Regions from separate parts of the Kitasatospora sp. NPDC059646 genome, predicted to be linked through region 2. Evidence: riboswitches for the same ligand, from Rfam matches in the RefSeq annotation. Region 2 holds a riboswitch; each other region holds the start of a gene.

Region 1 (2,193 bases), on a different contig from region 2:
GTGGCCGGCGACCAGTACCGGCAGGGCAGCGTCGACCCGTCGATGCGCCTGATGCTCTCCTCCGACCCGGACAAGTACCTGGACCAGGCGTCCTCCTTCGACCAGGCCGCCAGCACCCAGGCCGAGACCCTTCGGTCGCTGAAGGACCAGCAGCGCCGGCTGGACCAGCAGAAGCAGGAGGCCGCGGCCGTCCTGGCGGAGCTGGACAGCTCCACCCAGGCGCTCAACGACGCCAAGAACGACGTGCAGAACAAGCTGCAGCAGGCGCAGAAGCTGCTCAGCCAGCTGTCCGCCGCCGACCGCGCCGCGATCCTGCGCGGCGGCGACGGCGCCGCCTCGCGCAGCTCGTCCCGGGTCGACCCGGCCAGCCTGCCGCCGGCCAGCGGCTACGCGGCGACCGCGGTGTCGGCGGCGCTCAGCAAGCAGGGCTCGGCCTACGTGTGGGGCGCGACCGGCCCGAACACCTTCGACTGCTCCGGCCTGATGGTGTGGGCGTACGCGAAGGCCGGCGTCTCGCTGCCGCGCACCTCGCAGTCGCAAGCCTCCGTCGGCACCAACGTGGGCAAGGACTGGCACAACGCCCAGCCCGGCGACCTGGTCATCTACTACAACGACGCGCACCACGTGGGCATGTACATCGGCAACGGCCTGGTGGTGCACGCGCCGCGCACCGGTGACGTGGTGAAGACCATGAAGGCCGACACCCTGCCGATCCTCACCATCCGCCGGGTCTGACGCCCCGAAGAATCGGACATACGCCCTATAGGGCGACAACTGACGCAACGTGACACGCCCGGACGGGTCGAGATCCTGCTGTGATCTACGACACGTCCGGGCGTTGCGTTTCTGCGCCGAATGGAGGGAAAAGCTGCGCGCTGCGCAACGAATCCCTTACTTTCGGTCAGTTTCCCAATCGAAATTGACTCAGAATCAGATTTTTTTCTGACAAGGATTTGAACGGATCACGGATCGGTTACTAGGGTCGTGCCTCGACCGCCGCAGAGTCGATCGCCCATGGGGGGCGACGGCGGAGGTCGCCGCCGAGTCCGTGACGCAGCGGGCGGGTCGTCAGAACGCGATCCGCCGACGGGGATCCCCTGCGGGGGTGCTGTCGAACGGAGCCGGGGAACCACGTTCCCCCGGGGTGAATCGGCGCCGGGTCGGCCGCGACAGCGGGCGGTGAGGCGCCGTAGGGCATCTCTTCCGGCCCGAACCCGTCAGCTCACCCGGTAGGCGGTGTGAGGAAGAAGGAGTCCGCCTTCGTGGCGTCCCATCGCCGTCCCAAGCCCGTCGGCCGTGCCCGGGTCTCGATTCTCACTGCCGCTGCCGCCACCGCCGTGGCGCTGTCCGCCCAGACCGGTGCGCACGCCGACCCGGCCCCCACCAAGGACCAGGTCAAGCAGCAGGTCGACCAGCTCAACGAAGACGCCGAGGTGAAGACCGAAGCGCTCAACGCCTCGGTCGAGAAGCAGCAGAACCTGCAGAAGCAGGTCTCCCAGCTGCAGGACCAGCTGGCCCGCCAGCAGGACCAGGTGACCACCGTCCAGGAGAGCCTGGCCACCATCGCCGCCGAGCAGTACCGCAGCGGCAACATCCCGCAGACCATGCAGCTGATGCTGTCCAGCAGCCCCGACACCTTCCTCGGGCAGGCGGGCGCGCTCAGCACCGTCGGCGCCACCCAGGCCGACCTGCTCAAGAGCTTCAAGGCCGAGCAGGCCAAGCTCGACGGCCAGCGCAAGGAGGCCGAGCAGAAGCTCGCCGAACTGGACACCACCACCAAGGCCCTCAAGGCCGAGAAGGAGGACGTCCAGGCCAAGCTGGCCAAGGCGCAGGAGCTGCTCAACACGCTCACCCAGAAGGAGCGCGACGAGCTCGCCGCGGCCGAGGCCAAGGCCGCCTCCGAGTCCCGCAGCCAGGCCGAGCGCGCCTCCCGCGACACCGTCCGCGCCGACCTCGCCGCCCCGGCCCCGGCCGGCTACGCCGGCGCCGCGATGAGCGCCGCGCTGTCCAAGCTCGGCAGCTGGTACTCGTACGGTGCGGCCGGGCCGACCACCTTCGACTGCTCCGGTCTGATGCAGTGGGCGTACGCCCAGGCGGGCGTGTCCATCCCGCGCACCTCGCAGGCCCAGGCGGGCGCCGGCACCAGCCTCGGCACCAACATCGCCAACGCCCGGCCGGGCGACCTGATCATCT
Region 2 (2,193 bases):
CGGTGCCGGAGGACTGGCCGCCGGAGCGGTCGCCCTTCCAGTTCGAGCCGTTGGACGAGGACTTGGCGGCCGGGGCGGACTGCCGGGCCGGGGCCTCGGCGACCGAGACGTTGCCGAGCGCGAGCTGCTGACCCGGGTAGATCACGTCCGGGCCCTCGGTCAGCACGTCGCGGTTCAGCTCGTACAGCTTCTGCCAGCCGCCCTCGACGTGCTGGCGCTGCGCGATGGTGGACAGCCAGTCGCCCGCCACCACGGTGTAGCTGCCGGCGGCCCGGTCGGCCGCGGGGGCGCCCTGCTCGGCCTGGCGGCGGGTCTGGCCCTGGTCCTGCCGGCGCGGCTTCGGGGCCGGCGCCTGGGTCTGCTGCTGGGCGGTGTCCTGGGCCGGCTTGGCGGCGGGGGCGGCCGGCGCGGCGGTGTTCGCGGAGGTGTCGACCTGCGGGGCGGCGCCGCCCTTGGTCAGACCGGCCTGGATCGAGCACACCGGCCAGGCGCCGGGGCCCTGCGAGGCCAGCACCTTCTCGGCGACGGCGATCTGCTGGTCCTTGGTGGCCAGGTCGGCGCGCGCGGCGTACGCGGTGCCGCCGAACTCGGCCCAGGTGGAGGCGGTGAACTGCAGACCGCCGTAGAAGCCGTTGCCGGTGTTGATCGACCAGTTGCCGCTGGACTCGCACTGGGCGACCTTGTCCCAGGTGGCCACCGAGGCGGCGGAGGCGGTGCCGGCCGTCAGGCAGGGGATCGAGAGGCCGATGCCCACGACACCGGTGGTCGCGATCAGACGGCGGGCGCGCTTGGCGCTGATGGGCAGCATGAAGATGCGTTCCTCTCCCACGCCTGCGAGGTGAGCTGTCGGATTCGGGCCGGAGTCGCCCGGCCGCGCACACCTGTCGGCGCGCACGGCTTCACCCCAAGCCCCGGACCGGTCCGTGGACCCGCCCAGGGCGACTTACCTGGTTCCCCCGCCCCTGCCGCGGTGCGTCTCGCATCAGCCGGCCCACCCGGCGGCAGGACTCGGCGTTCCGGGTGAGCTGGGTCCGTGTGTCCACGAACGTGGGCAGGAGATTAAGCGGATTTAAGGATGATTCGCAAATGCCTGTGACGGGCATCACCGGGCCCGAAAAACGCGATCAAGGAATTCCGGACGAACTCCGCTGTGAATGGCGAGAACTGGGCGCACGTCAGGAATTCGACGATCTTGAGTCCGATTTGGGGTGTTATGCAGCGGCGTGCGGGAGTATTCACCCCGCTGGGCGTTTTGATCACGGGCAGCGGGGACGTTTTGCGGGTGAATGTCCCGCTCCGTTCCGGCGGTTGCCCGGCCCGCCCGCACGGCCGCGGAATTCCGGCACCGGCCTGACGGTACGTCATAATGCTTAACCCGCGCGGAAGTCGCGCATTTCCGTCCGGCCCGCCGCCTATGCTGCCCCCGACGATTCGGAGTCCCTGCACGCGTTCGGGAGGCGGCCATCGTGGAGCACTGGGAGAACGGGCGCCACCGGCGGCCGCCGATCGGACGGCGGCGGATGCTGACCTGGCTGGCGGTCGGCACCGTGACGGCGGTCGGCGGGGGAATGGTGCTGCGCCAGTCGCTGGCCGGGGCGGCGGAGGAGGCCGCCCCGCCGCCGCCCGGCGCAGGGGCGACGGGCCATCAGCACCCCCGCGCCGTTCCCGCCGCCTCCGGCCCGCAGCCGACCCCGCCCCCGCCGCCGGTCGACGAGAGCGGGCGCACGTGGTCGGACGCCAAGGGCTGGGGCGGCAAGGTCCCCGGTCCGGGCAGCGCCGTGCGGATCACCGACCGGGTGGTGCTCGACACCGACGCCCGGGTCGGCTCGCTGCTGATCGACACCGGCGGCTCGCTGGTCTTCGCCAAGGACAGCTCGCTGACCCTGGAGAGCGGCGGCAACGTCGAAGTCCGCGGCACCCTCGCACTCGCGCCCGACCAGGCGCACACCCACACCCTGCGCTTCCCCGACATCGACGAACGCCGCTTCCGGGGCGGCGGCACGACCGTCGTCGACACCGACACCGGCCTGTGGGTCACCGGACACGGCTACCTCCGGCTGGACGGCGCGCCCCGCACCGCCTGGGTGCGCGCCGCCGCCGACCTGAAGCCCGGCGACACCGTGCTGCGACTCGCCGCCGCCCCCGAAGGCTGGCAGCCGGGCGACGAACTCGCCGTCACCCCGACCGCCCCGC
Region 3 (2,193 bases), on a different contig from region 2:
TACGCGATCTGCGACCTGCTGGGCGTCCCGCCGGAGGACCAGGACGACCTGCGGGACTGGGCGGGCATGATGATCCGTCACACCGGCGGCAAGCGCGGGGGAGTGGGCCGCGCGGTCAAGCAGATCCGCGGCTACCTGGCCGACCTGATCCACCGCAAGCGGGCCGACCTCGGCGACGACCTGATCTCCGGCCTGATCCGGGCCAGTGACCACGGCGAGCACCTGACCGAGAACGAGGCCGCGGCAATGGCCTTCATCCTGCTGTTCGCCGGCTTCGAGACCACCATCAACCTGATCGGCAACGGGGTCTACGCCCTGCTGCGGAACCCGGACCAGCGCACCCGGCTCCAGGAGTCGCTGGGGCGCGGCGAGTCCGGTCTGCTGGAGACCGGCATCGAGGAACTGCTGCGCTACGACGGGCCGGTGGAGCTGGCCACCTGGCGGTTCGCGACCCGGCCGCTGACCGTCGGCGGCGTGGACATCCCGGTGGGGGACCCGGTGCTGGTGGTGCTGGCCGCGGCGGACCGCGACCCGGCCCGGTTCTCCGACGAGAACACCCTGGACCTGGCCCGCTCCGACAATCCGCACCTGGGATTCGGTCACGGCATCCACTACTGCATCGGCGCGCCGCTCGCCCGGCTCGAAGGGCAGCGCGCGATCGGCACACTGCTGACACGGCTGCCGGACCTCCAGTTGGCGGCCGATCCCGCCGAACTCCGTTGGCGGGGCGGGCTGATCATGCGCGGCCTGCGCGAACTCCCGGTCTCCTTCACGCCCCGCTGACCCGGTTTCGGCGACCCCGGACCCCGCCCCAGCACGGCACTGTCCGAACCCCCGGCGGGGGCGCGCGATGCGCCCCGTCCGGGGCGATTCCGGACATACATGGACGGTTTGTGCACGAGAAGTGAAGGTCCGTAATTTCGACGTGATACCGGTGATATGAGCTTGTGATTGCTCGTCAGCTCTGCTTACTCTCCGATTTGCCCGCAGCTGCGGGCCCCGAACGCGGCACGCCGAATCCTGTCCACCGCGCCCTCGGGACACCGACCAGACCCGGACAGGAGCGGGGGACCCAAGTGTGAACGCCGTAGTCCCCGACGGCTCGGGGTGAAGCCGCCAGGGAGCGGACGCAGCCGCGTCCGGTCCCGCCGGCGGCCGGGCCAACCTCCCGGTCCGAACCCGACAGCTCACCTCGCAGGCGTGCGGAGAGGAAGCACCATGCTGTTCACCGGCACCGGCCGTCACCGTCGCAGTACCAAGGCCGAGAAGGTCGTCGCCGCCGCCGGCGTCGCCTCCGTCGGTCTCGCCCTGCCCCTGCTCTCCGCCACCGGAGCGGCAGCCGCGCCCGTCGACACCTGGGACCGCGTCGCCCAGTGCGAGAGCGGCGGCAACTGGGGCATCAACACCGGGAACGGGTACTACGGCGGCCTGCAGTTCTCCTCCTCCACCTGGCGCGCCTACGGCGGCGGCCAGTACGCCCCCACCGCCGACCGGGCGAGCCGCGCCGAGCAGATCGCGGTCGCCGAGCGGGTGCTCGCCTCGCAGGGCCCCGGCGCCTGGCCGGTCTGCTCCGGCAAGGCCGGACTGGCCAAGGGCGGCGGCAGCTCCCAGGACACCGCCTCCCGCTCCCAGCAGCGCGCGGCCGCCCCGAAGGCGGCGCAGCAGCAGGCGCCGAAGACCGCCAAGACCCCGAAGCAGACCCCCGCGCAGAGCGCCCCGGCCGCCCAGCAGCAGCCGCAGAACGGCGCCGCCCGGCTCACCGTGCAGGAGGGCGACACGCTGTCCGGCATCGCCGCCGCCCGGAACGTCCCCGGCGGCTGGGAGCAGCTCTACCAGGCCAACCGCGGCGTCATCGGCGCGGACCCGGACCTGATCGTCCCCGGCCAGGTGCTCTCGCTCTGACGGTCGCCCGGGCGGCCGTACCCCTGACGAACCGTCCGCTCCCGGCGCGCGCAACGCAGTTCGCGCCGCCCGGGGCGGACGGTCGGCGGGCAAACAGGTGAACTACCAGTGAGTAGCCGGGCCACACGGTGAGACGGAGCCCGGCCGGGCGTGGCCGCGGGCATGTCTGCGGCTAGGCTCTGGGCGTAACGACCACACATCCGCTTCCGCTAGGAGATGCCTCGTGCCGTCCATTGATGTCGTCGTAGCCCGTGAGATCCTCGACTCCCGCGGCAACCCCACGGTCGAGGT
Region 4 (2,193 bases), on a different contig from region 2:
CGCCGTTCCCGGGCCTCCGGGCCCGCCGCCCCGGCAGCCCGAAGGCCCCGGACAGCGGGGCTGTCCGGGGCCTTCGAGGGGTGGGCGACGATCAGACGTTGACGCCGTGGGCCGCCAGGTAGGCGACCGGGTCGATGTCGGAGCCGTAGTCCGGGGTGGTGCGGATCTCGAAGTGCAGGTGCGGGCCGGTCACGTTGCCGGTCGCGCCGGAGAGACCGATCTGCTGACCCGCCGTCACGGACTGGCCGGCCGAGACGGAGATCGAGGAGAGGTGGGCGTACTGGGCGTACTTGCCGTCGGCCAGCTTGATGATGACCTGGTTGCCGTAGGCGCCGCCGTTGCCGGCGGAGACCACGGTGCCGGCGGCGACGGCCTTGAGGCTGGTGCCGGTAGCGACCGGGAAGTCGATGCCGGTGTGGTAGCCGCTGGACCAGTTGGAGCCGGCCACCTTGTAACCGGTGGTGACCTTGCCCGGCGCCGGGGCGACGTAGGCGGCGGACGAGCTGGTGGTCGCCGCGGTCGTGGTGGTGGTGGTGGAGGCCTTCGGGGCCGCCTGCTGGGTCTTGGCGGTGCCGGTGGCGGCCGTCTTCGCGGTGGTCGACGCGGTGGTGTCGGCCTGCTTGGGGGCGGCCTTCGGCGCCGCGGCCTTGGCGGCGGTGTCCGAGGAGGCGGACGCGGCCGGGGCCTTGGCGGCGGGGGCGGCGGCCTGGCCGTTGATGGTCAGGTGCTGGCCCGGGTAGATGAGGTCGGGGTTGCCGCCGACCACGGAACGGTTGTCCTGGTACAGCTTCTCCCAGCCGCCGTCGACGTGCTGGGCGTCGGCGATCTTGGACAGGGTGTCGCCGGCGGCGACCCGGTAGCTGTGCGCGGCGGCGCGCTGGGCGCCGTCGGCGTGGTCGGCGACCGGCTTGGCGTCCACCGAGACGTTGGACCACTGCTGGGCGCCGCCCTGGTGGTCGGTGGTGTGCGCGGAGGCGGCGGTGACCGGGAGGCCGACCGCGGCGCCGGCCACGCCGGTGGCGATGGCGATGCGGACGATGGTGGTCAGGCGCGGCTTGCGGTGCTTGCCCTGAGCGGACATGAAGCGTTCCTCTCCGACGCCTGCGAGGTGAGCTGTCGGGTTCGGGCGAGAGTTGCCCGGCCGCAGAACTGCGGCTTCACCCCGAGCCGTTCCCGGTGTGTCCGGGCCCGGCGTCCTACCTGTGGTTCCCCCGCTCCTGCCGTGGCGTGGTTTCTGGTCGGCACCGGACGACGGCAGGACTAGGCGTTCCGTCCGGTGGCCCGCCCGGACCATGGCCGGGCTGCGGAGGAAGCAAAACCCACGGCTCGGGAGGCTGGCAAACGCCGATCGGCCCCGCTCCCGAGATCGGGAAGGGGCTGACGGTCCACCAGGTCACGCTGCGCCCACCGGCTCGCTGCGGTGTGCGTACGGGATCATGACGGTGCGCCTACGAGCCCCGCACGGTGGGCGACTTCGGCCACCGTGCGCGTTCGGGCGCGGACCCGGCGTGACCGGCCGGGTGACCCTGGTCACCCGCGGGCAGGCCGAAGGGACGGTGCGAGGGAGCCTCCCGCCCGTCGTGGAGTGCCGCCGGGGAGCCGACGGGGCGTCAGCCCGCGATCGACGCGATGGCCTTGGACACCGAGGTGAGGAACTGCTGGATCGGGCCGGCCATGGTCGACTGGCTGAGCATGAAGCCGAACAGGGCGGCGACGATGGCGTGCCCGGTCTTCAGCTGCTTGTTGCGAATGAAGATCGCGACGATGATGCCGAACAGGACAAGCGCGGAGACGGAGAAGGCCACCGGGACTCACTTCCTCGATTCGTGGCGGGGGTTCGGGTGGAAACCGTCGATGGCTCCCAGGCGGAAACCGGCCCCTGCCCCCCGTGTCCCCACCACTCCATCCGGACTCAGTGTGGTCGCTCGTGCGGACTGCGTAAAGGACTTGCCCGGTTGCCCGGGCTCCCAACCCGCCTGGTAGGACTGATTTTCGCCGACCGCGACGATAGCAACCGGGTTCTGACGGCCCGTCGGCGGGCGGTGGTCCGCCCCGGCCGGCGCGGCAAACCGGCAGGCAGATCCGGGAGCGGGCCACGGGCCGGGCGGCGCGCCGGAATTGGCCGAAGATCAACGCCCGGGTTTGACACTCCGTGGGCACTCCGCGCTCACCGCATCTGCGCACGACGGCGGT

What was found. A riboswitch is a leader RNA that binds a small molecule or an ion and turns the genes downstream of it on or off. The one in region 2 is predicted to bind cyclic di-AMP.
Region 1: it holds a riboswitch for cyclic di-AMP, as region 2 does, so the genes downstream of both, ACFV1L_RS27375 (NlpC/P60 family protein) here and ACFV1L_RS08205 (transglycosylase family protein) in region 2, are expected to answer to the same signal.
Region 3: it holds a riboswitch for cyclic di-AMP, as region 2 does, so the genes downstream of both, ACFV1L_RS05605 (transglycosylase family protein) here and ACFV1L_RS08205 (transglycosylase family protein) in region 2, are expected to answer to the same signal.
Region 4: it holds a riboswitch for cyclic di-AMP, as region 2 does, so the genes downstream of both, ACFV1L_RS35075 (peptidoglycan DD-metalloendopeptidase family protein) here and ACFV1L_RS08205 (transglycosylase family protein) in region 2, are expected to answer to the same signal.

Annotation. Positions count from the first base shown of each region.
Region 1 is NZ_JBHWDS010000046.1:47,867-50,059, reverse strand. Features, by position in the region: gene ACFV1L_RS27380 (NlpC/P60 family protein) at 1-735, shown strand, start outside; cyclic di-AMP (ydaO/yuaA leader) riboswitch at 1,072-1,252, shown strand; gene ACFV1L_RS27375 (NlpC/P60 family protein) at 1,263-2,193, shown strand, end outside.
Region 2 is NZ_JBHWDS010000008.1:185,320-187,512, forward strand. Features, by position in the region: gene ACFV1L_RS08205 (transglycosylase family protein) at 1-808, opposite strand, end outside; cyclic di-AMP (ydaO/yuaA leader) riboswitch at 814-985, opposite strand; gene ACFV1L_RS08210 (G8 domain-containing protein) at 1,467-2,193, shown strand, end outside.
Region 3 is NZ_JBHWDS010000006.1:21,084-23,276, forward strand. Features, by position in the region: gene ACFV1L_RS05600 (cytochrome P450) at 1-783, shown strand, start outside; cyclic di-AMP (ydaO/yuaA leader) riboswitch at 1,035-1,215, shown strand; gene ACFV1L_RS05605 (transglycosylase family protein) at 1,219-1,902, shown strand; gene eno (phosphopyruvate hydratase) at 2,126-2,193, shown strand, end outside.
Region 4 is NZ_JBHWDS010000085.1:9,031-11,223, reverse strand. Features, by position in the region: gene ACFV1L_RS35075 (peptidoglycan DD-metalloendopeptidase family protein) at 92-1,081, opposite strand; cyclic di-AMP (ydaO/yuaA leader) riboswitch at 1,084-1,238, opposite strand; gene ACFV1L_RS35070 (hypothetical protein) at 1,611-1,805, opposite strand.